One region of the Streptomyces sp. SLBN-31 genome, then DNA from elsewhere that is predicted to be linked to it. Evidence: riboswitches for the same ligand, from Rfam matches in the RefSeq annotation. Region 1 holds a riboswitch; each other region holds the start of a gene.

Region 1 (7,584 bases):
GTTCGGTGCCGCCGTCGTCGTCCTGGCGGCGTTCGTCCTGATCGAGCGGCGCTCCGACCAGCCGATCACCCCGCTGCACATGTTCGCCGACCGCAACCGCGCCGGCACCTACGGCATCATGCTGAGCCTCGCGGCCGCGATCTTCGGCATGTTCTTCTTCCTGACGCTCTTCGTCCAGGACGTGCTGGGCTTCAGCCCGTTGCAGGCCGGGCTCGCCTTCCTGCCGGTCAGCGCGGTGATCGCGGTCGGCGCGGCGCTCGCCTCCCGGTTCCTGCCGAGGTTCGGCCCCAAGCCGTTCATGGTGGTGGGGGCCGTGCTCGCGGCAGCGGGGCTGGCCTGGCTGACCCTGACCGACGTCGACTCGACGTACGCCGGCAGCATCCTCGGCCCGATCTGTGTCTTCGGTCTGGGCATGGGCATGGAGTTCGTCTCGCTCACCCTCATGGCGCTCTCCGACGTCTCCGTCCGGGAGACCGGTGCGGCCTCAGGGCTCCTCAACGCCACCCAGCAGGTGGGCGGTTCGCTCGGCCTGTCCATCCTGGTCACCATGTTCGGCACGGCCAGCACCAACGAGGCCCACAAGCAGGTCGCCGGCTTCCTGGCGCAGGCCACCCCCGCCGAGCGCCTCCGTTTCCGGAACACCGGCAAACTCCCGCCCCCCTGGTCCGACGAGGTCCTCACGGCCGGCATCTCCGCCGCCTTCGTCACGGCGGCGATCTTCACCGTCGTCGCCGCCCTGGTCGCCGTCCTCGCCATCCAGGTCCGCCCGTCCGACCTGGAACGCCTCAAGGGCGGCATGGGCCCCGGAGCGGTCTGAGCCCACGTGGCCGGTGCATAGGATCACCGGCATGGCAGTGCAACCCGTTCAGGTGAACATCAAGGCTCTCGACCCCGTGGCCGTGGGCCGGTTCTGGGCGCAGGCGCTCGGCTGGAGCGCGTACCACCCCGGTGTGACCACCTACGTCGGCCCCGCCGGAGGGCTGATCTGGCCCGACCCCGTCTACGTGGGCATCGACGCGGTTCCCGTCCCCTACCCCGGGACGACGGCGAAGAACCGTGTGCACCTCGATCTCGCCACCACCTCCGAGGCCCACCGGGCGGAGCTGGTCGAGCGCGTGAAGGCCCTGGGGGCGACGCCCGTCGACGTGGGCCAGGGCAGGGTGCCGTGGACGGTCCTCGCGGACGTCGAGGGCAACGAGTTCTGTGTGCTGGAGCCCCGGGACGTCTACCGGGACACCGGCCCGATCGCCGCGATCGTGGTCGACTGCGCCGACCCCCGGGCCATGGCCCGGTTCTGGGGCGAGGCGCTGGACTGGACCCTGCACGAGGTGGCCGACGACCGCGCGGTCTGGCGCTCCGCCGAGGGCACCGGCCCGTATCTCGAATTCCTGCGCACCCCGGACGCGAAGACCGTGCCGGACCGCGTCCATCTCGACCTGCTGCCCCGCCCCGGTGACGACAAGGAGGCCGAGGTGGGCCGGCTGCGGGCCCTCGGAGCCACCGACCTCGACCTCGGCCAGGGCGACGTCCCCTGGACCTGCCTGGCCGATCCGGAGGACCACGAGTTCTGCGTGCTGGCCCCGTCCTGACGCACGCCACCCGTACTCGCGCCGATCTCCCTCCCATGTCACAGACGCGGGTGTCTGTCTCGTCCTGACGGTGAGAACTGATTCGGGGACCGGGAAGGTGATCATCGTGCGGGTGTTCGTGGCAGGCGGATCCGGGGTGCTCGGGCGGCGGCTGGTGCCGCAGCTCGTGGCCAGGGGACATCAGGTGACGGCCACGACGACCGGCGCGGCCAAGCTGGGGCTGCTGCAGCGGCTGGGCGCGCAGGGTGTCGTGATGGACGGGCTCGACGCGGCCTCGGTCGGCGAGGCGGTCGCCCAGGCGCGGCCGGACGTGATCGTGCACCAGATGACCGCGATCTCCGTGGCGCACGCGGGCAAGCCGGATCTGAAGCACCCCGACCGCTGGTTCGCCAAGACCAACCGGCTGCGCACCGAGGGCACGGACCACCTGCTGGCCGCGGCCCAGGCGACCGGCGTCCCGCACGTCGTCGCGCAGGGCTACGCGAGCTGGAACGGCATCCGGCGTGACGGCTGGGTGAAGACCGAGGAGGACCCGCTGGACCTGCTGGAGGGCACCGCCGCCCAGACCGGCATGGAGGCGATGCGGCACGCCGAGGAGGCGGTCCTCGCGTACGGCGGCGCGGTGCTGCGCTACGGCGCCTTCTACGGGCCCGGTGCCATCGACGACCAGGTCGTGCTGGTGCGCAAGCGGCAGTATCCGCTGGTCGGCGATGCCGCGGGACACAGCTCCTGGATCCACCTCGACGACGCCGCGAGCGCCACGGTGCTGGCCGTGGAGCAGAAGGCGGCCGGCGTGTTCAACATCGTCGACGACGAGCCGGCCCCGGCGAACGACTGGCTGCCCCACCTCGCCGAGTGCGCCGGAGCCAAGCCGCCGCGCCGGGTGCCCGTGTGGCTGGCCCGGCTGCTGGCCGGCGACCAGGCGGTGATCATGATGACGCAGGGGCGCGGCTTCTCCAACTCCAAGGCCAAACGGGAGCTGGGCTGGCAGCTGCGCCACCCGTCCTGGCGCCAGGGCTTCAAGGAGGAGCTGGTGTGACCCGCACCGAGGAGTTCGAGGAGCTGCGGCCGCTGCTGTTCTCGATCGCCTACCGCATGCTCGGCAGCGTGAGCGAGGCGGAGGACGCGCTCCAGGAGGCCTGGCTGCGCTGGCAGGCCGCCCCGACCCGGCCCACCTCCATCAAGGCCTACCTCTCGGCCGTGGTCACCCGGATCTGCGTCGACGTCCTGCGTTCGGCCCGGGTACGGCGGGAGGAGTACGCCGGCGCCTGGTTCCCCGAGCCGCTGCTCGCCGACCCCTACGAGGACCCGGAGCGCTCCGCCGAACTGTCCGACTCGCTGTCCATGGCCGCCCTGTTGCTGCTGGAACGGCTGACGCCGCTGGAGCGGGCCGTCTTCGTGCTGCGGGAGGTCTTCGGGTTCGGCTTCCCGGACATCGCCTCGGCCGTGGGCCGCTCCCAGGCGGCGTGCCGCCAGCTCGCCGTACGGGCCCGTCGGCACATGGACGCCGGACTGCCCCGGTTCGAGGCCGGCCGCAAGGAGCGCGAGGAGCTCGCCGGGCGGTTCTTCGACGCCTTCCGCGAGGGCGACGTCGACGCGCTGCGCGAACTCCTCGCCGCCGACGTGCACATGGCGGGCGACGGCGGCGGCAAGGCGCCGCAGCTGGCCAACGCGGTCATCGGCGCCGAGCACGTGGCCCGCGTCCTCGCCGAGTTCGCGCCGCAGATCGGCAGCGTCGGTGTGGTACTGGAGCGGCGGCAGGTCAACGGCCGGCCGGGCGCGCTCTTCCGGGACCGGGACGGCAGGGTGGTCAGCGTCATGGCGCTCGACGTCCTCGACGGACGGGTCCGGACGATCCGCTCGGTGATCAACCCCGACAAGCTGGGGCACCTGGGAACGGTCGCGGACGCGTGGGCGCTCAGGCGGGAGGCGGAGCGGGCGCGCCGGCTCGCGACCGGCCGGGCCGGCTGAGCGCGGGTCAGCCGACCGACGTCCCGCCCCACTCCTCCGGAGCGACGTCCGCGAGCGTCTGCGAGAACGTCCACTGGTGACCGGCGGGATCCTCGGCCGTGTACTGGCGCTCGCCGTACTCGAAGTCGGTCGGCTCCATGAGGATGCGCGCGCCGTGCTCCCGGGCCCGCTCGCAGTGGCCCCGGGCGTCGGCCACACGGACGGTGACCGAGTGGGTGACCTCGCCGGGGCGGGGCGGCCGACGGTCCTTGCGGACGTCGCCGACGATCACCGCCCCGTCGCCGTAGGCGAGTTGGGCACGGTGGTCCTCGCCGATGCGTACCCGCTCGACGAAGCCGAAGGCCGCGCCCAGCCAGTCGACCGCCGCGCGCACGTCCGGGTAGATCAGGACGGGGATGACCGTCGCGGCGGGGATGGAACGGTTCGGCTTCATGACGGGCTCCGGAGGTCTGACGGCACCCCTACCGCCGTGCGGACGGTGCGGGCACCGGGCCGAGACGCCGGGCACGCAGGACCGTGCTGACTCGGTCGCGTGTGCCCAGTTTGCGGTAGGTCTTCTCGATGCGCTTGCGGACCGTACGTCAGGGACGCGAGCCGGCGGCCCGCCCCCGGCTCACCGGTGTCGTCGCGTCAGGCCGGTCGCACCGCGATACGGATCGCCGCCTCCCCGGCGTTGTGGATCGACTCCTCGCGGATGACGGAGCCCGGACCGGGGGCGTGGATCATCAGACCGTTGCCCGTGTAGAGACCCACATGGCTGAAGTTGTCGTGGAAGAAGATCAGGTCACCGGGGCGGCTCTCGGCGAGGGGGATCACCGTGCCGGCGCTCGACTGCTCGTGCGTGCTGCGAGGCAGCGCGACACCGGCGGCCTTCCAGGCGGCCTGGGTGAGCCCCGCGTTGTCGTACGACTCCGGGCCGACGGCACCCCACAGGCACGGCCTGCCGATCTGCGCGCGGGCGAACTCCACGGCGCGGTCGGCCTTCGTGCCGGTGGACGTCTCGACGGCCGGTACGCCCGTCTCCAGGACGGTCGGTTGCGGTGCCCGCCAGTCCTCGACCACCGGCACGCCGGTGTCCAGAACCGACGGCTCCCGCAGCCGCCGAGCCTCGTCGGCCCTCCGCCGAGCCTGCTCCTGCGCAACCGGATCCCGCCAGTCCGCCTGCGGCGCCGCCGCAGCGATGATCTGCTGTGCGCCGGTGTCCCAGCCGGGCTGTGCCGGAGCGGCCGGCGTCATCGTCTGGGCGACGAGTTGCTGTGCGCCCGTGTCCCAGCCCGGCTGTGCCGGGGCTGCTGCAGCGCTCGTGCCCGCGGTGGCCGTCTGCTGGGCGGGCATCGCCCAGCTCGGCTGGGCCGGCGCGGAGGGGGACATCGTCTGGGCGATGAGTTGCTGTGCGCCGGTGTCCCAGCCGGGTTGCGCGGGGGCGGACGGGGTCATCGTCTGGGCGATGAGTTGCTGTGCGCCGGTGTCCCAGCCGGGTTGCGCGGGGGCGGACGGGGTCATGGTCTGCGCGATGAGTTGCTGTGCGCCGGTGTCCCAGCCGGGTTGCGCGGGGGCGGACGGGGTCATCGTCTGGGCGACGAGTTGCTGTGCGCCCGTGTCCCAACCCGGCTGTGCCGGAGCGGCCGCGGTGCTCGTGCCTGTGGTGGCGGGCTGCTGGGGTTGGGGCGTCCAGTCGGGCTGGGCCGGTGCGGAGTCGTTCATCGTGCGTGCCGTGTCCGCCTGCTGGACCTGGGCCGCCCAGCTGGGCTGCGCGGGCGTGGCCTCGATCACCGCGGGGGCGGCGCCCTGCGGGGCCGCCTGCCAGGTGCTCCGGTCCGGCTGCGGGGCGACGGCGGGACGCGGGGCGGAGGTCTGTCGGGCCACGTGCCGGTACAGCAGGTCGCTGGCCGCAGCGACCTTGCGCTGGCTCTCCTGCTTTGACCTGCGCAGCGAGGTCTGCCTCGACTCCGCCGGAGCCGGGGCGGCCGCTTCCTGGCGGGGCTGGGGCACCGCGGGGAGCGCCGCCGTCGGGCCGGCGGGCAGTTCGGCCACCGGGCGCCGCGGCCCGGCGGCGGGCAGCTCGGGTACGGCCCGGGCGGGGGCCTGCAGCTCACGAGGCGCACGAGCCTCCACCGGACGCGCGGGCCGGCCGGCGGCGGGCCGCCTGGCCGGGGTGCGGTCGGACGGGAGGATCGCCGGGACGGTCGGCCCGATGGACGCCCGTGCCATGTCGAACCACTGCCGGGTGACGTTGTCCAGGTCGGGGTCCGAGCCCCTGCGCGGCTGACCGCCACGCTCGCCGGTGCCGCGCGCGTTCTGCACGCGGGTCAGGTTGATCTGCCCGGTGTCGTCCTCGGCACGGTCGTACAGGCTGCTCACGCGCTGCTGGACGTCTTCCCGGCTGGGTGCTTCGTCGCCCGGCTGGGGCGAGGCGTCGGCCGTCTGCGAGAACAGGGCCACCGAGGTGAGGGCGGCCGTCGCGAGGGCGGAGTTGCGCACACCGGGGAGGCCGAAGCCTCCGGCACGCGACGATCGTTCCGGCGCCATGGGGGCCGTACTCCTTCCGTACTCCGCCTACCGAGTTAGCTGTCGGGTTCGGGCGGTCAATTCCGGAAGGCATGCCCTACGGCCCTTGCCCCGAAGCGCAGTTGGGCCGATTCACCCCATGAATCGGTTGGGTCCCCGGTTCCGGCCGCCACGAGGGCGCACCGGATTCGGCGGAGGCCGCTCTTCCCGGCGGGGTTCGCCGGAGTGACACGAGCGGCCTGAGGCCAAGCTAGCCAACTTGTGCGGCTCGTGTGAAGGTTGACGGCCGGAATGTCCGATACGCTTTTGTGACCTTCGTCGTGACACACCGTCAGATACCTCGACGATGGACGGAGGGCGCGCATCCGGTGACGGAAAGTCACCGAACGCTCCTCCGTCCGCAGGGCGTCAGGAACGCGGAGCCTGATCCTCGCCCGCCGCCCGCTCGGCGTCGCGCTTCTTGATCCGCGCGCCCTCCTTGCGGACCTCCGACTGCGTCGCGCGCTCCTTGACCAGCCACTCGGGCTGCTCCTGCTTCAGGGCCTCGATCTCCTCGGTGGTGAGGGCCTCGGTGACCCCGCCGCGCGCGAGACCCGAGATGGAGACGCCCAGCTTCGCCGCGACCACCGGACGGGGGTGCGGGCCGTTGGCCCGCAGCTCGCGCAGCCACTCGGGCGGATTCGCCTGGAGCTCGTCGAGCTGGGCGCGCGAGACGACACCCTCACGGAACTCTGCGGGGGTGGCCTCGAGGTACACACCCAGCTTCTTCGCAGCGGTGGCGGGCTTCATCGTCTGGGCGGTCTGGTGCGAACTCATGAGGTCCAGGGTATCGAGCGCGTACGACGCCTCCGACCACGGCCGGTAACCTGGCGGGGTGACAGGCACGGAGGCATCCCAGACGTTCCGGCTCGCGTACGTCCCGGGGACGACGCCCGCCAAGTGGGTGCGGATCTGGAACGAGCGCCTGCCCGGCATCCCGCTGGCCCTCCGGCCCGTGGCGGCCGCCGAGGCCCCGGACGTGCTGCGGGCCGGCGAGGCCGACGCGGGGCTGGTGCGGCTCCCGGTGGACCGGACGCACTTCAGCGCCATCCCCCTCTACACCGAGACGACCGTGGCCGTCGTGCCCAAGGACCACGTGATCACGGCCGCGGAGGAGATCACCCTCGCCGACCTGGCCGACGAGGTGGTCTTCCACCCCCTCGACGACGTCCTCGACTGGGACGCCCCGCCCGGCGAGCCCGCCTTCGAGCGCCCGGCGACGACCGAGGACGCCGTGGAGCTGGTCGCGGCGGGGGTCGGCCTGCTGGTGGTGCCCCAGTCCCTGGCCCGTCTCCACCACCGCAAGGACCTCACCTACCGTCCGGTGACCGACGCGCCGCAGTCGAGTGTGGCCCTGTCCTGGCCGGAGGACGCCACCACCGAGCTGGTGGAGGACTTCATCGGCATCGTCCGCGGCCGTACGGTCAACAGCTCCCGCGGCCGCAAGCCGCAGCCGGAGCAGAAGCCCGTGGACAAG
Region 2 (7,584 bases), on a different contig from region 1:
CGAGCCTCCGACCACGGCGAGCACCTCACCGAGAACGAGGCCGCGGCGATGGCCTTCATCCTGCTCTTCGCGGGGTTCGAGACCACCGTCAACCTCATCGGCAACGGCACCTTCGCCCTCCTCGCCCACCCCGAGCAGCGCGCCCGCCTGCAGAGCTCCCTCGCCGCGGGCGAACGCGGCCTGCTGGAGACCGGCGTCGAGGAACTCCTGCGCTACGACGGCCCGGTGGAGCTCGCCACCTGGCGGTTCGCCACCGAGCCGCTGACGATCGGCGGACAGCACATCGCGGCCGGCGACCCCGTCCTCGTCGTTCTCGCCGCCGCGGACCGCGACCCCGCCCGTTTCACCGAACCCGACACCCTCGACCTGTCCCGACGCGACAACCAGCACCTGGGATACGGCCACGGCATCCACTACTGCCTGGGCGCCCCGCTGGCCCGGCTGGAGGGCCAGACCGCCCTCGCGACGCTCCTCACGCGGCTGCCGAACCTCCGACTGGCCGGGGAACCGGGGGAGTTGAGGTGGCGGGGCGGGCTCATCATGCGCGGACTCCGCACGCTCCCGGTCGAGTTCACCCCGGTCGACGTATCGCGTCCGACCGCGCAAACGTGACACGCGCTCAAGTCTGTGATCTTCACGTGATCTACGCGGCATTAACTTGTGACAAGTGATCGGTAGCCGCTACGTTCACGGATCAACAGCGGCGCGAGGTTTGGCCCAAGCTTCACGCGCCGCGGTCACTGCTGTCTCGCGAAAGGCCCTCCGCATGCTCTCCGGGAACGGTCGTCACCGTCGCCCCCGCCAGGCTCCGGCTCTCCTCGTCGCGGCCGGAGTGACCGGCTCCGCCATCGCGATCCCGCTGTTCGCCGCGGGTGGCGCCAGCGCCGCCGACGGGACCACCTGGGACAAGGTGGCGCAGTGCGAGACGGGTGGCTCCTGGAGCGAGAACAGCGGCAGCGGCTTCTACGGCGGCCTGAAGCTGTCCCAGGCGGACTGGGAGAAGTACGGCGGCCTCGACTACGCCCCCCGGCCCGACCTGGCCAGCCGCAACCAGCAGATAGCCGTCGCCGAGAAGCTCCTGGACGCCGAAGGGGTCGGCGCTTTCCACACCTGTGGACTGACGTCGGGGCTCAGCAAGGACTCAGGGTCGGCCGACGTGGACACCGGCATCGGGGGCGGATCATCCGACTCGTCCGGTTCTTCTGACAGTTCGGACTCCACCGGTTTGTCCAATTCGTCGGGTAACGCGTCGAGCGACTCGTCCGGCGACTCCGCCTCCTCGGACGCGTCCGGTTCACCCTCGGCCTCTCCCGGCTCTTCCTCGCATTCCAGTGGCAAGTCCAGCAAATCGGACAGCTCGGCCTCGCCCTCCACCTCGACTCCGAGCGCGTCCCAGGGTGCCGGCGACTCGTCCGCGGGACGGGCGAAGAGTGACGAGTCGGACAATTCTCAGCAGGCCCTGGGCTCTTGGAGCCTCGTCGACACCGGAGCCGTCGACTCCGCGACGACCGGCAGTGGCACCGCCGGCACCGGCAAGCACCGCGGCGCCAGTGCCGACGAGAGTGCCGACGGCGGCGCCGCGAAGGCCGCCGCGCACGACTCGTACACGGTCCGCACCGGGGACACTCTCGCCTCCATCGCCGACTCCCTTGACGTGGACGGCGGATGGCGCGCCGTCTATGACGCGAACAGGCAGGCCATCGGTACCGACCCGAACCACATCTTCACCGGTCAGACCCTGGATCTCCCTGCCGAATAGGGCGAAATACGGCGGGAGTTCACGTCACGCTTCGCGTTGAATGTCCGGTTTGGCGAAAGTGTGGGATGAGTCTCAGAAGCCCTGATCGTCTTTGAAATTCCGCGGATTCCGTGTCTACGGTCATGACCGCTCGGCAACCCGAGCCCCGTCTGCCGCAACGCCGAATCCTGCCAGCGGCCGTACGGGAACAGTCGTCGCTTGACAGCGCCGTAGGCAGGAGCGGGGGACCCAAGGTAAGTGCCCCACCGGGTGGTTGACGGTGGTGGCTCGGGGTGAAGCCGCGGCTCGCGAGAGCGAGGCCGCGGCCGGGCAACTCAACCGGCCCGAACCCGACAGCTCACCTCGCAGGCGTCGGTGAGGGGATCCACCATGCTGTTTTCCGGCAAGGGCAAGCACCGTCGTCCGTCCAAGGCCACCCGCGCTGCCGCGCTCGCCGGTGTCACCGGTGTCGCCATCGCCGCCCCGCTGATGGCGGCCGGCAACGCCTCCGCCGCCACCGCCTCCGAGTGGGACGCCGTCGCCCAGTGCGAGTCGGGCGGCAACTGGTCCATCAACACCGGCAACGGCTACTACGGCGGCCTGCAGTTCTCCGCCTCCACCTGGGCCGCGTACGGCGGTACCGCGTACGCCCCGCAGGCCAACCAGGCCTCCAAGTCCCAGCAGATAGCCGTCGCCGAGAAGGTCCTCGCCTCCCAGGGCAAGGGCGCCTGGCCGGTCTGCGGCACGGGCCTGTCCAGCGCCGCCTACAACGGCGCCGGTGCCTCCACCGGCTCGTCGAGCAGCACCACCACCCGCTCGACCGCCGAGCAGCAGGCCTCCCGCTCCTCCGAGCGTCCGGCCGCCAAGAAGTCGACCAAGACCGTCACCACCCCGACCGGCAAGAAGGTCAAGAAGGGTGACGGCGAGTACAAGGTCGTCAAGGGCGACACCCTCAGCTCCATCGCCGCCGAGCACAAGGTCAAGGGCGGCTGGAAGAAGCTGTTCGACCTGAACAAGGGCATCGTCGAGGACGCCAACCTGATCTACCCCGGTCAGCAGCTGCACCTGAAGTAAGGCACAGCCGAACCACAGGCCCCGCACATCCGTGTCCCCCACAGTGGGGGCACGTGAGGGCCACCCCCGTCCCCATGGGCTCCCCGCTCCGGTGCGTCTTCCCCCGTACGCACCGGAGCGGGGCTTTTCTCTGTCCGGCGTAGGCCCGTCGCCCGTCCGTCGTCGCCCGGGATACATGCTGTGTTCACCCGTCTTTGTTCCGTGGGTGAACAATAGGTACCGTCTGTCCTTGTCCACGGGACGGTCGGTCGGCTGGCCGATGGCCCCGGGGCGGTTAGGCTCTAGTCGCAAGGCTGAGGTGGGGCCTGGAAAGGCCCATGTGCCCCGCACAACCAGCGTCACATCCAAGAAGGAGATGCTCGTGCCGTCCATCGACGTCGTCGTAGCCCGGGAAATCCTGGACTCCCGAGGCAACCCCACGGTCGAGGTCGAGGTCGGCCTCGACGACGGCAGCACGGGTCGTGCCGCCGTCCCGTCCGGCGCCTCCACGGGCGCCTTCGAGGCCATCGAGCTCCGCGACGGCGACCCCAACCGCTACAAGGGCAAGGGTGTCGAGAAGGCCGTCCTCGCCGTCATCGAGCAGATCGGCCCGGAGCTGGTCGGCTACGACGCCACCGAGCAGCGCCTGATCGACCAGGCCATGTTCGACCTGGACGCCACCGACAACAAGGGCTCGCTCGGCGCCAACGCCATCCTCGGCGTCTCGCTCGCCGTCGCCCACGCCGCCTCCGAGGCCAGCGACCTCCCCCTCTTCCGCTACCTGGGCGGCCCGAACGCGCACCTGCTGCCGGTGCCGATGATGAACATCCTGAACGGCGGCTCGCACGCCGACTCCAACGTGGACATCCAGGAGTTCATGATCGCCCCGATCGGCGCGGAGACCTTCTCCGAGGCCCTGCGCTGGGGCGCCGAGGTCTACCACACCCTCAAGTCCGTGCTGAAGTCCAAGGGCCTGGCCACCGGCCTCGGCGACGAGGGCGGCTTCGCCCCGAACCTGGGCTCCAACCGTGACGCCCTCGACCTGATCCTCGAGGCCATCAAGCAGGCCGGGTACGTCCCCGGCGAGCAGATCGCCCTCGCGCTCGACGTCGCCGCCTCCGAGTTCTACAAGGACGGCAAGTACCAGTTCGAGGGCAAGGACCGCTCGGCCGCCGAGATGACGGAGTACTACGAGGAGCTCGTGGCGGCCTACCCGCTCGTCTCCATCGAGGACCCGCTGTTCGAAGACGACTGGGCCGGCTGGAAGGTCCTCACGGACAAGCTCGGCGACAAGGTGCAGATCGTCGGCGACGACCTGTTCGTCACCAACCCCGAGCGCCTGGCCCGCGGCATCGAGGAGGGCACCGCCAACGCCCTGCTGGTCAAGGTCAACCAGATCGGCTCGCTGACCGAGACCCTGGACGCCGTCGAGTTGGCCCAGCGCAACGGCTTCAAGTGCATGATGTCCCACCGCTCCGGCGAGACCGAGGACGTCACCATCGCCGACCTCGCCGTCGCCACCAACTGCGGCCAGATCAAGACCGGCGCCCCGGCCCGCTCCGAGCGCGTCGCCAAGTACAACCAGCTGCTGCGCATCGAGGAGATCCTCGACGACGCCGCGGTGTACGCGGGCCGCAGCGCCTTCCCGCGCTTCAAGGGCTGAGCCGCAAAGGGTCAATCCTGAGCCAGTCGTACGTACGTCCCCGCACCGGTCCCGTACCGTGTGCGGGGACGTACGCACGTGTGAACGGCATGAACGGGAGGCGGGGACATGGCCGTGAAGGACCGGGACCGGTTCTCCACCGCGACCAGGCTCAGACTGCTCGGCGAGCAGACGGCGGCCCGGGTCTACCGCTCCCAGACCAAACGGCAGGCCCACCGCTCCCGGCTGACGGGCCGCGCCGCGCTGCTCGCCCTGGTGCTGTGCACCCTCGTCGTGGCCCTCGCCTACCCGATAAGGCAGTACGTCTCCCAGCGCGCCGAGATCTCCGACCTGCAGCGCCAGGAGCAGCAGGCCAAGGAGCGGGTCGAGCAGCTGCGCGACCTCAAGGCACGCTGGCAGGACGACTCCTACGCCGAGCAGCAGATCCGGCAGCGCCTGCACTACGTGATGCCGGGCGAGACGGGATACGTCGTCGTCGACCCGGACCGCGCCAAGCGGTCGCGCGCCGAACGGGACGCCGCCGACCGCCCGTGGTACGCGAACGTCTGGGACGGGGTCGACAAGTCCGACGCCTCCGACCAGTGACCTGACCAGAAAGACAGTTCTCAGTGGAAACGCCTCCGCCGCCCACCCCGCGCACCGAGCCCACCGACGCCGACGTCGAGGCCTTCAAGCAGCAGCTCGGGCGGCCGCCGCGCGGGCTGCGCGCGATCGCCCACCGCTGCCCGTGCGGACAACCGGACGTCGTGGAGACGGCGCCCCGGCTGCCGGACGGCACGCCCTTCCCGACGACGTACTACCTGACGTGCCCGCGCGCCGCCTCGGCGATCGGCACGCTGGAGGCGAACGGCGTCATGAAGGAGATGACGGAGCGGCTGCGGACCGACCCGGAGCTGGCCGCCGCGTACCGTGCCGCGCACGAGGACTACATCCGGCGGCGCGACGAGATCGAGGTGCTGGAGGGCTTCCCGAGCGCGGGCGGCATGCCGGACCGGGTGAAGTGCCTGCACGTGCTCGTGGGCCACTCCCTGGCCGCGGGCCCGGGCGTCAACCCCCTGGGCGACGAGGCCATCGCGATGCTCCCCGAGTGGTGGCTCAAGGGCCCGTGCGTGCAGCCGCTGGCGGCACCGGACCCGGCGGACGAGTTCCCCGGCGAGGAGGCCGAGGAGGACCCGACCGTGGTCCGCAGCGGCTTCTTCTCGGCCCGGCCGATGACGCCCAGGGGCTTCAGCCGGGTCGCCGCGGTCGACTGCGGCACCAACTCCATCCGGCTGCTGGTCGCCGACGTCAACCCCGGCACCGGCGAACTGCTGGAGCTGGACCGGCGCATGACGATCGTTCGGCTCGGCCAGGACGTGGACCGCACCGGCCGGCTGGCCCCGGAGGCGCTGGAGCGCACCTTCGCGGCCTGCCGGGAGTACGCGGAGGTGATCCGCGACCTGGGCGCCGAGAAGGTCCGTTTCGTGGCCACCTCGGCCTCCCGGGACGCCTCCAACCGGGACGACTTCGTGCAGGGCGTCGTCGACATCCTCGGCGTCGAGCCCGAGGTGATCTCCGGTGAGCAGGAGGCGGAGTTCTCCTTCACGGGGGCGACCAAGGAACTCAAGGGCCGCGACGACCTCGCCCGGCCCTACCTGGTCGTGGACATCGGAGGCGGGTCGACCGAGTTCGTCGTGGGGGACGACCACGTGCGGGCGGCCCGCTCGGTGGACGTCGGCTGTGTGCGGATGACCGAGCGGCACCTCGTGGTCGACGGCGCGGTCACCGACCCGCCCTCCGAGGAGCAGATCGCGGCCATGCGGGCCGACATCGAGCGGGCCCTGGACCTCGCGGAGGAGACGGTGCCGCTCGGCGAGGCGCGGACGCTGGTCGGGCTCGCCGGATCGGTGACCACCGTGTCGGCCATCGCCCAGGAGCTGCCCGAGTACGACTCCGCGCGCATCCACCACTCCCGCGTCTCGCGCGAGCGCGTCCGCGAGATCACCGACCGGCTGCTGCGCTCCACCCACGCCGAGCGGGCGGCCGTGCCGTCCATGCACCCGGGACGCGTGGACGTCATCGCCGCCGGGGCCCTCGTCCTGCTGTCGATCATGGAGCGGACGGGCGCCGAGGAGGTCGTCGTCAGCGAGCACGACATCCTCGACGGCATCGCGTGGTCGGTGGCGTAGGTCTCGTTTGTTACCGATAGGTAGCTCTCTGACGAGCAGGTCGGATAGCGTATGAGCGCACCGGAGGGGCCTTCGCGGGCCCCTCCGTTATGTGTCGTCGGGAAAGTTCGTGAAGTTCTTCACAAGGAATTCCGCCCCCGAGATCCGTGAAACGGTCCCGGTTGGGCCTTTCGAGGGTCCAACGGCCCCTTGAACATGTTCAGAATCATGGTATGAAGGGGGTCCCGGAGGCCCTCGAGGAGAGGTGTTTCGGAGGACTCACCGCACCTCCGGAGGCCCAGAGAGGCAGCTCACGCGGCATTGACAACGGGTCGTAACGGACCTGGCCCGAGGGTCCGCGCCAGGACCTTGGTCACGCGGGTCGCGGAGGATAACACACACCTTGTCGGAGCTTGTGAAGGGGCGCACGAGCTACCCCCCTGAGACGGGTGGATACTCGATGCCATGAGCACCACGGAGCGTCCCAGGATCCTCGTAGTAGGCGGTGGGTACGTAGGCCTGTACGCAGCTCGGCGCATCCTCAAGAAGATGCGCTACGGCGAGGCGACCGTCACGGTCGTCGACCCCCGGTCGTACATGACCTACCAGCCCTTCCTCCCCGAAACCGCAGCCGGCAACATCTCCCCGCGCCACGTCGTCGTCCCGTTGCGACGCGTGCTGCCGAAGGCGGAGGTCCTCACCGGCCGCGTCACCACCATCGACCAGGACCGCAAGGTGGCCACGATCTCCCCGCTGGTCGGTGAGGCGTACGAGCTGCCCTTCGACTACCTGGTGATCGCGCTCGGCGCGGTCTCCCGCACCTTCCCGATCCCCGGCCTCGCCGAACAGGGCATCGGTATGAAGGGCATCGAGGAGGCCATCGGCCTGCGCAACCACGTGCTGGAGCAGCTCGACAAGGCCGACTCCACCACGGACGAGGAGATCCGGCGCAAGGCCCTCACCTTCGTCTTCGTCGGCGGCGG
Region 3 (7,584 bases), on a different contig from region 1:
GATGGCGCCGGACTGGGCGAACAGGCCGATGCGGCCGGGGCGGGGCATCTGGGGGGCGAGGGAGGCGTTGAGCCGTACCTGCTCGGAGGTGTTGATGACGCCGAAGGCGTTCGGGCCGATGAGCCGCATGCCGTACGTGCGCGCTTGCCGGACGAGTTCGCGCTGGCGCTCGCGTCCCTCGGGGCCGCTCTCGGCGTACCCGGCGGAGATCACGACGAGTCCCTGGACGCCGTGCTCGCCGCACTCGGTGACGACCTGGGGGACGTGGTCGGCGGGAACGGCGACGACGGCGAGGTCGACGGGGCCGTCGATGTCCCGCACGGAGCGGTGGGCGGGGACACCGTCGAGTTCCTTGAGGTCCTCGGGGAAGGCGCCGTTGACGGCGTACAGGCGCCCCGCGTAGCCGGCGTCCCGGATGTTGTCGAGAACGCTGCGGCCCACTCCCCCGGGGGCGCGGCCGGCGCCGACGACGGCGACGGAGCCGGGTGCCAGCAGCCGCCGTACGGAACGCCCCTCGGCGCGCTGCTCACGCGCGCGTTGCACGGCGAGGGAGCGGTCGGTGGGTTCGAGGTCGAACTCCAGGCGGACGACGCCGTCCTCGAAGTGGCGCTTCTGGGTGTACCCGGCGTCCGTGAACACCTTGATCATCTTGGTGTTGGCGGGCAGCACCTCGGCGGCGAAGCGGCGGATGTCCCGCTCACGGGCGACGGCGGCGATGTGTTCGAGGAGGGCGGAGGCGACGCCGCGGCCCTGGTGGGCGTCCTGGACGAGGAAGGCCACCTCGGCCTCGTCGGCGGGCGCGGACGCGGGCGTTCCGTCGGCGCCGATGCGGTCATAGCGTACGGTGGCGATGAACTCGCCGCCGACCGTGGCCGCGAGTCCCACCCGGTCCACAAAGTCGTGGTGCGTGAAGCGGTGGACGTCCTTGGCGGACAGGCGAGGGTAGGGCGCGAAGAAGCGGTAGTACTTCGACTCGTCCGAGACCTGCTCGTAGAAGCTGACCAGGCGATCTGCGTCATCGACGGTGATGGGGCGGATGCGCGCGGTGCCGCCGTCGCGCAGCACCACGTCGGCCTCCCAATGGGCGGGGTACTCGTGCCGGTCCGGCGTGGTCTGCATGGGCCCCAGAGTACGGCTCGCGTCCGACAGCGGCGCGAGGCAGTCTGTGACAGAACCGAAGAGGACGTCGATCGGGCCGAGGCCGCGGCCCGACCATCCACCCCGGACGGAACGTGAGAACCGCTCCGGAGACTCTTCACGTTGTGGGAAACTGGTCTAGACAACCTGAACACCGAAGGGCAGCATCACATGGCTGAGCGCCGCGTCAACGTCGGCTGGGCCGAGGGCCTCCACGCCCGCCCCGCTTCCATCTTCGTCCGGGCCGCCACGGCCGCAGGTATCCCGGTGACGATCGCCAAGGCCGACGGCAACCCCGTCAACGCGGCCTCCATGCTGGCCGTCCTGGGTCTGGGCGCCCAGGGTGGCGAGGAGATCGTCCTCGCCTCCGACGCCGAGGGCGCGGACGTCGCCCTCGACCGTCTGGCCAAGCTGGTCTCCGAGGGGCTCGAGGAGCTTCCCGAGACCGTCTGATCGCGGCACCGCAGAAGGGCTCGTCCGAATTATTGGGCGGGCCCTTCGCATTTCCCGTGCCGGGGTCGGGAATTCACGACGGCGGACAGCATGAAATAGCCCCCTCGAATTCCCTGCTCTTTGTATACGGCGCTCGTGTTAATGCCGCAGGCTCGACATGTTTACGGGATGTTGCGAGTTCCTCACACCGTTCCCGCCGCCGAACCGCAGCCGGTGCGCGGCGGTCGAGCGCTCGGTGTGCAGGCTTGTGATCGCCCGCGCGCGTTCGGCGTCGCCCCGGGCCACGGCGTCGACGATCGCGCCGTGCTCCGCCCAGGACTCCACGGGGTTGGCCGGCGCGTCCACCGCGTACATCCAGGCGATCTTGTGGCGCAGCTGGGTCAGCATCGAGGTCAGGGCGGGGCTGCCGGAGGCCTGGGCGAGCGTCTCGTGGAACCAGCCGCCCAGGGAGCGCAGATCCTCGCTGCCGCCCCTCCTGGCCCGCTCCTGGCCCAGCCTGACCAGGCCGCGCAGGACCTTGAGGTGGGCCTCGGTGCGTCGCTGGGCGGCCCGGGAGGCACCCAGCGGCTCCAGCAGCATGCGCATCTCCAGCAGGTCGGCGGCCTCCTGCTCGGTCGGTTCCGCCACGCACGCGCCCGCGTGCCGGCGGGTCACCACGAAGCCCTCGGCCTCCAGGGTGCGCAGGGCCTCGCGGACGGGGACGCGCGAGACGCCGTAACGGCGGGCGAGGAGTTCCTCGGTGAGACGGCCACCACGCTCGTAGACACCCGCCACGATGTCGTCCCGGATGGCCGTGCACACCGAGTGCGCCGGAATACGCATGACCGACCTCCGTCTTAATCCCCGTGAAACGTCGATGATTGACGTTGTGTCCAGCGACTCTATTGCAATGAGCCGGAATTTCCGACGGCGGGCCGGAATCCATGGATATTTTTTGGACACGGGGGCGACAGAAACGACGAAAACCCCGGCTCGGAGAGCCGGGGTCCTCGGAGTCCGGTGACGCGTCGCTAGACGTTCACGCCGTGCGAGCGCAGGTACGCGACGGGGTCGATGTCCGAGCCGTACTCGGGGGTCGTACGGGCCTCGAAGTGCAGGTGCGGTCCGGTGGTGTTGCCGGTGGAACCGGAGAGACCGATCTGCTGGCCGGTGACGACCTTCTGGCCGACCGAGACGCCGATGGACGACAGGTGGCCGTACTGGGTGTACGTCCCGTCGTTCATCCTGATCACGATCTGGTTGCCGTACGCCCCGCCCCAGCCGGTCTGGACGACCGTGCCGTAGCCGACCGCGTGGACGGACGTGCCGCTCGCGGCGTGGAAGTCGATGCCGGTGTGGCTGCCGGAGGACCACAGGGAGCTGCTGGCCTTGTAGCCGGTGGAGACGTACGAGTTGGAGATGGGCGCGACGAAGGAGTTCAGGCGCTTGCGCTCGGCCTCACGGGCGGCGCGCTCCTTGGCCTCGCGCTCCTTCTTGGCGAGCGCCTCGGCCTTCTTGCGCGCGGCCTCCTCGGCGGCCTGCTTGCGAGCGGCCTCCTCGGCGGCCTGCTTCTGGGCCTCGGCCTGCGCGTCGATCTTCTCGGCGATCGAGTCGCCGATCATGATGACGGGGGTGAAGCCGGTCTGCTCGACGGCGTCGACGGAGTTGTCGGCGGCGAGCGCGGGGGCCGCGAGAGCACCGATCACACCGGTGGTGGCGAGGGCCGCGACTCCGGCGACCTGGGCGGTGGAACGCTTGATCCGGCTGGGACGACGGTGCTTCCCGGTGGCGCACATGAACGCCATGTACAGGCTGGTCCTTTCCTTCCCTCTCGCCTACCGGGTTAGCTGACGGGTTCGGAGCAGGAAGGTCTCCTACGGACCCCCTCGCGACTCGCGCGGGCGTCCGATTCACCCCAGGGACTGCGGTGGGTCCCCGGCTCCCCTGGCTCGCGCCGTACGGGGATTCGGCGATGACTGTCCGGTGCCGCGGGTGCGGCGCACTGCCTGACGAACAGCCCGGATGACGCTAAGCGGGCCGCCTTTCAATCCCCAAACGGATCGCGGCTTTTGTAGCGCATCCCACAGGGCAGACGGGCATCTCTCCTTCAATTCCGCGCCAATTCGGACATAGGAGGGCCCTGGTGACAGGTCAGTCACCAGGGCCCTCCACGCGCGCGTGCCGCTACTCGGCGGAAACCACGGTCACTTCACCGATGCCGAGCGCCTCCACCGGCTCCTTGATCTGCGCCGCGTCACCGACGAGGACGGTCACCAGACGGTCCACCGGGAACGCGTTCACGACCGCCGCGGTGGCCTCCACCGTGCCGGTCGCGGCCAGCTGCTGATACAGCGTCGCCTGGTAGTCGTCGGGCAGGTGCTGCTCGACCTGGTCGGCCAGGGTGCTCGCGACAGCCGCCGCGGTCTCGTACTTCAGCGGTGCCACGCCCACCAGGTTCTGCACGGCGACGTCGACCTCGGCGTCGGTGAGGCCGCCCTCGGCGAGCGTGCGCAGCACCCTCCAGAGGTCGTCGAGCGCCGGGCCGGTGTTCGGGGTGTCGACGGAGCCGCTGATGGCGAGCATCGACGCGCCCGTGCCGTCCGCGGCGGACCTGAGGACCTGCCCGAACGCGCGCACACCGTAGGTGTAGCCCTTCTCCTCGCGCAGGACGCGGTCCAGGCGGGAGGTGAGCGTGCCGCCCAGGCAGTACGTGCCGAGCACCTGCGCCGGCCACACGCGGTCGTGGCGGTCGGCGCCGACGCGGCCGATGAGCAGCTGCGTCTGGACGGCCCCGGGACGGTCCACGATGATCACGCGCCCGGTGTCGTCGGCGGTCACCGGCGGCACGGGACGGGGCTCGGCCCTGGAGCCCGTCCAGGCGCCCAGGGTCTCGCCGAGCAGGGCGTCCAGGTCGATGCCGGTGAGGTCGCCGACGACGACCGCGGCGGCCGTCGCGGGCCGGACGTGACGGTCGTAGAAGGCGCGTACGGCGGCCGCGTCGATCTTCTCGACGGTCTCCTCGGTGCCCTGCCGCGGGCGGGACATGCGCGAGGTCGCCGGGAACAGCTCCTTCGAGAGCTCCTTCGCCGCCCGGCGGGAGGGGTTGGCCAGCTCGTGCGGGATCTCGTCCAGGCGGTTGCGGACCAGCCGCTCCACCTCGCCGTCGGCGAACGCGGGCGCCCTGAGGGCGTCGGCGAGCAGGCCGAGCGCCTTGGCCAGACGGGAGGCCGGCACTTCGAGGCTGAGGCGGACGCCGGGGTGGTCGGCGTGCGCGTCGAGGGTGGCGCCGCAGCGCTCCAGCTCGGCGGCGAACTCCTCGGCGGAGTGCTTGTCGGTGCCCTCGGAGAAGGCACGCGCCATGATCGTGGCGACGCCGTCGAAGCCGGCCGGCTCGGCCTCCAGAGGTGCGTCCAGGAGCACCTCGACGGCGACGACCTGCTGTCCGGGGCGGTGGCAGCGCAGCACGGTCAGGCCGTTGTCGAGCGCCCCGCGCGTGGGCGCGGGGAACGCCCAGGGCCTGGCCTCGCCGGCCTGGGGCTGCGGGTGGAACTCCATCGTGGCGAGCTCGCTCACTTGGCCGCCTCCTCGTTCTTGTCGCCGGCTTCGACCGTGGCCTCGGCCTCGGGGTCTTCGGGGGGATCGACGTCCTCGGCGACCTGTCCGGAGACGGGTTCGTAGACGAGCACCGCCCGGTTGTCCGGCCGCAGGCGGGCCTTGGCGATCTCCTGGACCTCCTGGGGGGTGATCTCCAGGACGCGCTGGACGGCGGTCAGGGCGAGCTGCGGGTCGCCGAACAGGACGGCGAAGCGGCACAGTTCGTCGGCGCGGCCCGCGACCGTGCCGAGCCGGTCCAGCCACTCGCGCTCCAACTGGGCCTGGGCGCGCTCCATCTCCTCGCTCGTGGGGCCCTCGGCGGCGAACCGGGCGAGCTCCTCGTCGATGGCGGCCTCGATGACCGGCACCTCGACGTCGCCGGAGGTCTTCACGTCCAGCCAGCCCAGCGAGGGCGCCCCGGCCAGGCGCAGCAGTCCGAAGCCGGCCGCAACGGCCGTACGGTCGCGCCGCACGAGCCGGTTGTACAGGCGGGAGGACTCGCCGCTGCCGAGGACCGTGAGCGCCAGGTCGGCGGCGTCGCACTCGCGCGTGCCGTCGTGCGGCAGCCGGTAGGCGGCCATCAGGGCGCGCGCCGGCACCTCCTCCTCGACGACCTCCCGCAGCTGCTCGCCGATGACGTCGGGGAGCATGCCGTCGCGGGGCGCGGGCTTGCCGTCGTGCCCGGGGATGGAGCCGAAGTACTTCTCGATCCAGGCGAGCGTCTGCTCGGGGTCGATGTCGCCGACGACCGACAGAACGGCGTTGTTGGGCGCGTAGTAGGTGCGGAAGAACGCGCGCGCGTCCTCCAGGGTCGCCGCGTCAAGGTCGGCCATCGAACCGATCGGCGTGTGGTGGTAGGGGTGGCCCTCCGGGTAGGCGAGGGCGGTCAGCTTCTCGAAGGCGGTGCCGTACGGGACGTTGTCGTAGCGCTGCCGGCGTTCGTTCTTGACGACGTCCCGCTGGTTCTCCATGGACTCGTCGTCCAGGGCGGCCAGCAGGGAGCCCATGCGGTCGGCCTCCAGCCAGAGGGCGAGCTCCAGCTGGTGGGCGGGCATGGTCTCGAAGTAGTTGGTCCGCTCGAAGCTGGTGGTGCCGTTGAGCGAGCCGCCGGCGCCCTGCACCAGCTCGAAGTGGCCGTTGCCCTTGACCTGCCCCGAACCCTGGAACATCAGATGCTCGAAGAGGTGAGCCAGGCCGGTCCGGCCCTTGACTTCGTGGCGCGAGCCGACGTCGTACCAGAGGCACACCGCCGCGACCGGGGTCAGGTGGTCCTCGGAGAGCACCACGCGCAGGCCGTTGGCCAGGCGGTGCTCGGTCGCTGTCAGGCCCCCGGTGCCTGCCTGGTCTGTGGCCGTGTGACCCATGGGCATGTACGTCCCTTCGATCGCGGATGCGGTGCTGGAAACCGCTGTTTTCCTGCCGGTCCTGCCACTGTATGCAAGCGGGCGGACCGGCGGCGAAGTTCCCGGACGACGTACGCCCACAGCGGATCGCGTAGCCTGCGGGCAGCCGCGGCGAGGGCGACCCCCGCCCGCCGGGCCGGACCGCCCACACCGGGTCCTGGCCCGGGTTGTCAGTGCCGCGGTCCACAATGGTCGCGTCAGATCCCGTTCATGCTTCAGCAAGCGTGAGCCGAAGGGGCCGTGAGCGACCCGTAGGCGAGCGACCAGAAAAGAGGAGCCGGCAGCGATGGCCCGCCGCAGCACGAAGACCCCGCCGCCCGACGACTCGTTCGAGGAGCGCATCCTCGACATCGACGTCGTCGACGAGATGCAGGGCTCCTTCCTCGAGTACGCGTACTCGGTCATCTACTCCCGCGCCCTGCCCGACGCCCGTGACGGCCTGAAGCCGGTGCACCGCCGCATCGTCTACCAGATGAACGAGATGGGCCTGCGCCCCGACCGCGGCTATGTGAAGTGCGCGCGCGTGGTCGGCGAGGTCATGGGTAAGTTGCACCCGCACGGCGACGCGTCGATCTACGACGCCCTGGTGCGCATGGCGCAGCCGTTCTCCATGCGCGTGCCCCTGGTCGACGGCCACGGCAACTTCGGCTCGCTGGGCAACGACGACCCGCCGGCCGCCATGCGGTACACGGAGTGCCGCCAGGCCGCCGCGACGAGCCTGATGACCGAGTCGATCGACGAGGACACCGTCGACTTCGCGCCCAACTACGACGGCCAGGAGCAGGAGCCGGTCGCCCTGCCGGCCGCCTTCCCTAACCTGCTGGTCAACGGCTCGTCGGGCATCGCGGTCGGCATGGCGACGAACATGCCGCCGCACAACCTCTCCGAGGTCATCGCCGCCGCCCGCCACCTGATCCGCTACCCGAACGCGGATCTGGAGACCCTGATGAGGCACGTGCCGGGGCCCGACCTGCCCACCGGCGGCCGGATCGTCGGCCTCGCCGGCATCCGGGACGCG
Region 4 (7,584 bases), on a different contig from region 1:
GGCGAGTCCGGTTTCCGGGACGGCTTCGCCCCGCTCCTGCCGGACACCGCCGTCCCGCTCGGCGATCTCGACGCCCTGGCACGGGAGTTGAACAAGGGCGACGTCGCCGCCCTGATCGTGGAGCCGATCCAGGGCAAGGGCGTGCACGAGGCTCCGCCCGGCCATCTGCGCGCCGCCCAGGAACTGCTGCGCAAGCACAAGGCGCTGCTCATCGCCGACGAGGTGCAGACGGGGCTCGGCCGCACCGGTGACTTCTACGCCTACCAGCACGAGGAGGGCGTGGAGCCCGACCTGGTGTGCGTGGCCAAGGCGCTGTCGGGCGGCTACGTCCCGGTCGGTGCCACCCTCGGCAAGGACTGGATCTTCAAGAAGGTCTACTCGTCGATGGACCGGGTGCTGGTCCACTCGGCGAGCTTCGGCTCCAACGCCCAGGCCATGGCGGCGGGGCTCGCCGTGCTGTCGGTCATGGAGAACGAGCAGATCGTCGCGAACGCCCGGGCGACGGGAGAGCAGCTGAAGTCCCGGCTCTCGGCTCTCGTCGACAAGTACGAGCTGCTCGCCGACGTCCGCGGCCGCGGCCTGATGATCGGCATCGAGTTCGGCAGGCCCCGGTCGCTGAAGCTGCGCAGCCGCTGGACGATGCTGCAGGCCGCGCGCAAGGGCCTGTTCGCGCAGATGGTCGTCGTACCGCTGCTGCAGCGGCACCGGATCCTCACCCAGGTCTCCGGCGACCACCTCGAAGTGATCAAGCTGATCCCGCCGTTGATCATCGGCGAGCGGGACGTGGACCGGTTCGTGGAGGCCTTCACCGCCGTGATGGACGACGCGCACAGCGGCGGCGGACTGATGTGGGACTTCGGCAAGACGCTCGTGAAGCAGGCGGTCGCCAACCGGTGAAGCGGGGCGGGTGCCCGGCGTGAGCACCCGACCGCGGCTTTTGCCTCTGAGGCAATAAATTTGCCGCAGGGGCAAAATCGCGGCTGAATGGACATATGAGCTCCCCGGAAGCCGAGTCCGAGCCGTTCCCCGGACCGGACCTGCCCGCCGTCGCGCCCCAGCTGCGGGCCCTGCGCCGACGTGCCTCCCTCACCCTGGAGGCCGCGGCGCGCGCCGCCGGGCTCTCGCCGGCCCATCTGTCCCGGCTGGAGACCGGGCAGCGCCAGCCCTCGCTGCCGATGCTGCTCGCGCTCGCCCGTATCTACGGTACGACCGTCTCGGAACTGCTCGGCGAGCGGGTCGCCGACCGGGACGCCGTCGTACGCGGCGCCGACATGGAGCCGACGCCGGCGGGCGGCTGGACCTACTGGCAGGCCGGGTCGCCCGGCCGTGGCATGCAGGCCCTGCGCGTGCACGTGCCGCACGGCTCGCAGGGCGACATCGTGCGCGTGCATCCCGGCGAGGAATGGCTGTACGTCCTCAGCGGCCGGCTGCGGCTGCGCCTCGGTGACACCACGCACCGGCTCGCCCCCGGCGACAGCGCGCACTTCGACTCGCTCACCCCGCACCGCATCGCCGCGCAGGACCCCGACGGTGTCGAGCTCCTGTTCGTCCACACCCTGCTGCAGAGCCCGACGGCCACCCTGTGCCTCGGCCCCACCGATGGAGAGATGCCATGAGCAACAGCAACATGGAGGAGAAGTTCCCCCGCGGCCTGTGGGTCCGGCTGATCATCTACATCGCCGTGGGGCATCTGTTCGCGGCCTTCATCTACCTGCTGTTCGCGGTCGGGGCGAAGTAGGCCGGGTGCGCGTCGGTCAGTCGAGCAGCCGCCCGCGCAGCCGCTCACGAATCTCCGGTGTGACCCCGAGCCCCTGCTCCAGGTACGCCTCGACCCCGCCCCATGTCTCCTCGATGGTCTCGAAGGCCGCCGCCAGATACTCGGCGCGTGCCTCGAACAGGGGGCTGAGCAGCTCCATGACCTCGGGGGAGTAGCCGGCGGAGGAACTGCTGCTGCGGTGCACCTTGTAACGGCGGTGCTTGGCGTTGGACTCCAGGTAGTCCGCGACGATGGCCTCCCGCTCGACGCCCAGGGCGAGCAGGGTGACGGCTATGGACAGGCCCGCGCGGTCCTTGCCCGCCGCACAGTGCATCAGCGCCGGCACGCTGTCCTCGGCGAGCGAGCGCAGCACACGCGTGTGCTCGGCGGTGCGTTCCCTGATGATCGTGCGGTACGAGGTGATCATGCGGCCCGCGGCCTTGCCGTCACCGAGGACCTCGCGCAGCTGCTCGATCTCGCCGTCCCGCACCATCTTCCAGAAGCCCGCGCCGTCCGCCGGGTCGGACAGCGGCAGGTTCACATTGCGCACGCCCGGCAGCTCGACGTCCGGCCCCTCCAGCTGCTGGTCCGCGGCGTTGCGGAAGTCGAAGATCGTGTGCAGCCCCAGCGAGGAGAGGAACGCGGCGTCCTCCTCGGTCGCGTGCGCCAGGTGCCCGCTGCGGAACAGCACCCCGTGGCGCACCCGCCGCCCGTCCACCGTCGGCAGCCCGCCCACGTCGCGGAAGTTGCGCACCCGGGCCAGCTCCGGCTCGGTCGACGGGATCTGCTGCGTCACGGGGGCTCCTCCCAGTCCGCCCCGCCGACTCGGCTCGACGACGGGCACCTTGTCGACGATACGACATGCATTCCTTGGGCAATGAGTTGTCCACAGGCGTTGCCGTCGGCCCCCACCGGCATTGATGATGTTGCTGCTTGATCGCACCTGTTCGAATATGTGGGGGCTTGATGCTGGAGATCTCCGACAACGGCCGTACCTGGCTCCTGACCGGGCCGACCAGCGGCTACGCGATCCATCTCACCGAGGACGACGAGCTCCTGCACCTGCACTGGGGCCCCCGGATCGCCCTCGCCGACGCCGAGGCCCTCGCGGTACGCCCGCTGCCGGACTACCGCCCCTTCGAGTCCCCGCTCGACGGCCGCGAGGAGTACCCGGTCGAGGGCGGCCCGCGGTTCGTGCGGCCGGCCCTGTCCGTGCGCTCCGAGGAGCGGCGCGGCACCGAGTGGCGCTTCGAGGCGTACGAGGCGGAGGGCGACCACCTCCGGCTGAGGTTCCGCGACGGCGGCCTCGCGATCACCCTGCACCACCGGATGCGGCACGACGTCGTCGAGCGCTGGCTGACCCTCGACAACGAGGGTCCGGGCGCCCTGGAGCTGCTGCGCGCGGACGCCGCGACCTGGACCCTCCCCGACCGCGACGGCTGGCGGCTGTCCCAGCTGCACGGCCGCTGGGCCGCGGAGTCCCGGCTCACGACTTCCCCGCTCACCTACGGCGAGAAGGTCATCGGCAGCCGCCGCGGGCACACCGGACACCAGCACCTGCCCTGGGTCGCCCTCGACACCGACGCCACCGAGGAGCGCGGCGAGGTCTACGGCTGCGCTCTCGGCTGGTCCGGCTCCTGGCGCATCGCGGTGGCCCAACTCCCCGACGCACGCGTGCAGATCACCGGCGGCGCCGGATACGACGACTCCGGACTGCTGAACCTGGCGGCGGGGGAGTCGTACACCACCCCCGTCTTCGCCGGGCTGTGGAGCGACGGCGGCTTCGGCGGGGCGAGCCGGGCCTGGCACGCCTACCAGCGCGCGTACGTCGTCCCCGACGCGGACCAGGACCGGCCCGTGCTGTTCAACTCCTGGGAGGCCACGGAGTTCGACATCTCCGAGGAACAGCAGGGGGCCCTCGCACGGCGGGCCGCGGCGATCGGCGTGGAGCTGTTCGTCGTCGACGACGGCTGGTTCGGCAAGCGCACCAGCGACCGGGCCGGGCTCGGCGACTGGACGCCCAACCCCGACCGCTTCCCCAAGGGTCTGGCGCCGCTCGCCGACTACGTGCACGCCCTCGGCATGCAGTTCGGCATCTGGGTCGAACCCGAGATGGTCAACCCGGACAGCGACCTGTACCGCGCCCACCCCGACTGGGTCCAGTTCCAGCCCGGACGCAGGCGGACGGAGCTGCGCAACCAGCTCGTGCTGAACCTGGCCCGCGAGGACGTCCAGGAGTACCTCTGGGAGCGGCTCGACGCACTCCTGTCCAGCGCCCCGATCGACTACGTGAAGTGGGACTTCAACCGCTGCTTCACGGACGCCGGCTGGCCCGGTGACGCCTACCCGCAGCGACTGTGGGTCGACCACGTCCGCGCCCTGTACGCCCTGCTGGACCGGCTGCGGGAGGCCCACCCCGGTGTCGTCTTCGAGTCCTGCTCGGGCGGCGGCGGGCGGATCGACCTCGGGATCATGAGCCGTACGGACCAGGTGTGGACCTCGGACAACACCGATCCCCTCGACCGGCTCGCCATCCAGCACGGCTTCAGCCAGATCCACCCCGCGCGCGTCATGGCCGCCTGGGTCACCGACAGCCCCAACACCCAGCTCAACGGGCGCGTCAGCTCGCTTCGCTTCCGGTTCGTCAGCGCCATGGCCGGAGTGCTCGGGGTGGGCGGGGACCTCACACAGTGGACCGAGGAGGAGCTGACCGAGGCCCGCGACTGGGTGAGCCTCTACAAGGAGATCCGGCCGCTCGTCCAGCACGGTGAGCTGCACCGCCTCCGGCCGCCGACGGGCGGGCTCAGCGCGGTGCAGTACGCGCGCGGGGACCAGAGCGTCGTCCTCGCCTGGTTGCAGGCGCAGAGCTACGGCGAGCCCGTGCCGGCCCTGCGGCTGCGTGCCCTCGACCCGACAGCGTCGTACGAATGCCTCGAAACGGGCGAAGTGCATCGAGGTGCCGTATTGCTCCATCACGGATTGCGTACCGGACTGCGGGGCGACCTTGATGCGGCAGTTCTCCGCCTGCGCCGCATCTGACTCTTCTGTCCGAATTGCTGCGTTGATTGGGCTTCATTCCAACTCGCGCTGTGACAAACGGAGCTGGAGCAGTGTCACGTGAGCAGCGTCATACCCGTGACGGTGCGTACCTCGTCATGCTCACGTAATCAATCCGCCCTTCCTGCGAATTGAAGAGTGGGAAGAAGCGAAAATTCACGGAGAGTGACCGTGGATTTCCATGGAGGATCAAGGGAAACGGATGCACGGGGAACCGTCGCTTGTCCCTTCGCGTCCTCGTCGCTTACGTTCCACACCAATCCGGACGGACGCCCAATCCTGCCGCCGCCCGGAGCCCGCACCAACTCACCCGTGTACGGCAGGAGCGGGGGACCCACAGGTACAACGCCTGTTCCGGTCTCCGGAACGGCTAGGGGTACAGCCGCGACCAGCGCGCGGCCGGGCATCTCCAGCCCGCACCCGACAGCTCACCTCGCAGGCGCCGGAGAGGAATTCGCCATGCCCGCGAAGGGTAAGCACCGCCGACCCAAGTCCCAGCGCTTCACCCGCTCCATCGCCGTCGCCGGAACCGGCGGCGCCGCGCTCGCCCTCCCGTTGATGGGTGCCACCGGCGCCCACGCGGCCCCCGCCCAGTCCGCTTCCCAGTCGGTTTCGGAAAAGGCCGTGCAGTCCCTTCCGAATACCGCGAAGAAGGCGACCGAAAAGAAGAACTCCGCCTCGGAAAAGGCGGTCCACGTCTATTCGGTGCGGTCCGGTGACTACCTTTCGAAGATCGCCGAGGAGCAGCACGTCAGCGGTGGCTGGCACAAGCTCTACGCCGACAACCGCACCGCCGTCGGCGACGACCCGTCGCTCATCCACCCCGGTCTGAAGCTCACGATCGGCAAGAAGGCCGCGACGAACACCCCCAAGTCCTCCACGGCCAAGTCCTCGTCCGCGCAGGGCCCGAGCTCGACGAAGGAGCGCTCGTCCTCCTCCGGTAAGGCCACCACCCGCAGCGCCACCCGCAGCGCCACCGCGACCACCACCGCCACCACCGGCTTCCAGCTCCCCGTCTCGGGCGCGGCCGTCGGCACCGGCTACCACGTGGCCGGCAGCATGTGGTCCAGCGGCTACCACACCGGCGTCGACTTCGTCGTCCCCACCGGCACCTCCCTCAAGGCCGTCGGCGCGGGCACGGTCGTCTCCGCCGGCTGGGGCGGCGCCTACGGCAACCAGGTCGTCATCAGGCTCGCCGACGGCTACTACGCCCAGTACGCGCACCTGTCGCAGCTCTCCGTCTCGGCCGGCCAGAGCGTGAGCCCGGGCCAGCAGGTCGGCCTGTCCGGCGCCACCGGCAACGTCACCGGCCCGCACCTGCACTTCGAGATCCGGACCACGCCGAACTACGGCTCCGACGTGGACCCGGTCGCCTACCTCCGCTCCAAGGGCGTCGCCGTCGGCTGACCCCCCGCCGCCACGCCGCCCGACACGCTGCCGAAGGCCGGACCTCGATCCCCGGGTCCGGCCTTCGGTGTGTCTGACGGTTGAGCCGACAACAGTGCCGACCGAAGGGTTATTCCGACCTTGGTCAACACTTTAGGAGTGGCTTATCTCACCGTCCGTCAAGTCCCGCCTACGGTCGCGTAGGTCACATTCGAAGGTGAATCATGACGGCTGTGGCAGACGATTCGAAGAGTGACAGCAGATCAGTGATCGGGTCGTACGTCGCGGTGGGGGACAGCTTCACCGAGGGCGTCGGCGACCCCGGTCCCGACGGGGCCTTCGTCGGATGGGCGGACCGCTTCGCGGTGCTCCTCGCCGACCGGCGTCCCGAGGGCGACTTCAGCTACACGAACCTCGCCGTGCGCGGCAAACTGCTCGACCAGATCGTGGCGGACCAGCTACCACAGGCCATCGAGCTGGCCCCGGACCTGGTCTCCTTCTGCGCGGGCGGCAACGACATCATCCGGCCGGGCACCGATCCCGACGAGGTGGCCGAGCGTTTCGAGCGGGCGGTCGCCCGCCTCACGCAGGCCGCCGGCACCGTCATGGTGACGACCGGATTCGACACCCGTGGAGTGCCCGTGCTGAAGCACCTGCGCGGCAAGATCGCCACCTACAACGGGCACGTACGGGCGATCGCCGACCGGTACGGCTGCCCCGTGCTCGACCTGTGGTCGCTGAAGTCGGTCCAGGACCGCAGGGCCTGGGACGGCGACCGGCTCCACCTCTCGCCCGAGGGCCACACGCGCGTGGCGCTGCGCGCCGGGCAGGTCCTCGGCCTGGAGATCCCGGCCGATCCCGACCAGCCCTGGCCGCCGCTGCCGCCGCGGGGCACGCTGGAGGTGCGGCGGGACAACGTGCAGTGGGCACGCGAGTACCTGGTGCCGTGGATAGGGCGCCGACTGCGCGGCGAGTCGTCCGGTGACCACGTCACGGCGAAGGGCGCGCTGTCACCCGAGGACATCAGGACACGGATCGCCTCCGTCGCCTGATGCCTGATGCCTGAGGCCTGACGGGGTGGGGCCCCCGGTGCGAACCGGGGGTCTCACGTCTGCGAAGCGGTCAACGCCGTCCGGTCCAGACCCAGTTCGCGCGCCAGTGCCTCGTCCACCCACTCCTGGGCCCGGGCCCGCGAGACCGCGCCGGCGTACGAGGTGAGCTGGACCGCCAGGCCGTCCAGCAGGGCCGTCAGGCGCAGGGCCGTGCCGAAGGGGTCGGGGCAGTGGAACTCGTCCGCGGCCACGCCCTCCGCGATGACCTCGGCGATCGCCGCCTTCCACCGCTTGTCGAGGTCCCGCGCCACCTCCCGCAACGCGGGCTCGCGC

The links. A riboswitch is a leader RNA that binds a small molecule or an ion and turns the genes downstream of it on or off. The one in region 1 is predicted to bind cyclic di-AMP.
Positions count from the first base shown of each region.
Region 2: linked by a shared signal. The riboswitch ahead of FBY22_RS37610 (transglycosylase family protein) and the one ahead of FBY22_RS45380 (C40 family peptidase) in region 1 are both predicted to bind cyclic di-AMP.
Region 3: linked by a shared signal. The riboswitch ahead of FBY22_RS06575 (M23 family metallopeptidase) and the one ahead of FBY22_RS45380 (C40 family peptidase) in region 1 are both predicted to bind cyclic di-AMP.
Region 4: linked by a shared signal. The riboswitch ahead of FBY22_RS11030 (peptidoglycan DD-metalloendopeptidase family protein) and the one ahead of FBY22_RS45380 (C40 family peptidase) in region 1 are both predicted to bind cyclic di-AMP.

Region 1 covers NZ_VFNC01000002.1:1,263,876-1,271,459, reverse strand. Annotated here, with positions in the region: gene FBY22_RS25790 (MFS transporter) at 1-817, shown strand, start outside; gene FBY22_RS25785 (VOC family protein) at 849-1,589, shown strand; gene FBY22_RS25780 (NAD(P)-dependent oxidoreductase) at 1,687-2,628, shown strand; gene FBY22_RS25775 (RNA polymerase sigma-70 factor) at 2,625-3,560, shown strand; gene FBY22_RS25770 (VOC family protein) at 3,568-3,993, opposite strand; gene FBY22_RS45380 (C40 family peptidase) at 4,191-6,089, opposite strand; cyclic di-AMP (ydaO/yuaA leader) riboswitch at 6,098-6,272, opposite strand; gene FBY22_RS25755 (DUF5997 family protein) at 6,477-6,884, opposite strand; gene FBY22_RS25750 (LysR family substrate-binding domain-containing protein) at 6,943-7,584, shown strand, end outside.
Region 2 covers NZ_VFNC01000003.1:5,646-13,229, reverse strand. Annotated here, with positions in the region: gene FBY22_RS37620 (cytochrome P450) at 1-612, shown strand, start outside; gene FBY22_RS37615 (transglycosylase family protein) at 767-1,759, shown strand; cyclic di-AMP (ydaO/yuaA leader) riboswitch at 1,908-2,125, shown strand; gene FBY22_RS37610 (transglycosylase family protein) at 2,129-2,812, shown strand; gene eno (phosphopyruvate hydratase) at 3,168-4,454, shown strand; gene FBY22_RS37600 (septum formation initiator family protein) at 4,563-5,039, shown strand; partial or broken gene FBY22_RS45830 (DUF501 domain-containing protein) at 5,063-5,512, shown strand; gene FBY22_RS45565 (Ppx/GppA phosphatase family protein) at 5,666-6,622, shown strand; gene FBY22_RS37590 (NAD(P)/FAD-dependent oxidoreductase) at 7,067-7,584, shown strand, end outside.
Region 3 covers NZ_VFNC01000001.1:1,411,331-1,418,914, reverse strand. Annotated here, with positions in the region: gene FBY22_RS06595 (bifunctional GNAT family N-acetyltransferase/acetate--CoA ligase family protein) at 1-1,119, opposite strand, end outside; gene FBY22_RS06585 (HPr family phosphocarrier protein) at 1,309-1,590, shown strand; gene FBY22_RS06580 (GntR family transcriptional regulator) at 1,729-2,412, opposite strand; gene FBY22_RS06575 (M23 family metallopeptidase) at 2,601-3,374, opposite strand; cyclic di-AMP (ydaO/yuaA leader) riboswitch at 3,387-3,551, opposite strand; gene FBY22_RS06570 (pitrilysin family protein) at 3,754-5,142, opposite strand; gene FBY22_RS06565 (pitrilysin family protein) at 5,139-6,533, opposite strand; gene FBY22_RS06560 (DNA topoisomerase (ATP-hydrolyzing) subunit A) at 6,853-7,584, shown strand, end outside.
Region 4 covers NZ_VFNC01000001.1:2,413,927-2,421,510, forward strand. Annotated here, with positions in the region: gene FBY22_RS11005 (aspartate aminotransferase family protein) at 1-897, shown strand, start outside; gene FBY22_RS11010 (helix-turn-helix domain-containing protein) at 993-1,616, shown strand; gene FBY22_RS11015 (DUF6126 family protein) at 1,613-1,738, shown strand; gene FBY22_RS11020 (tyrosine-protein phosphatase) at 1,755-2,552, opposite strand; gene FBY22_RS11025 (alpha-galactosidase) at 2,723-4,795, shown strand; cyclic di-AMP (ydaO/yuaA leader) riboswitch at 5,103-5,268, shown strand; gene FBY22_RS11030 (peptidoglycan DD-metalloendopeptidase family protein) at 5,273-6,220, shown strand; gene FBY22_RS11035 (SGNH/GDSL hydrolase family protein) at 6,466-7,251, shown strand; gene FBY22_RS11040 (TetR/AcrR family transcriptional regulator) at 7,305-7,584, opposite strand, start outside.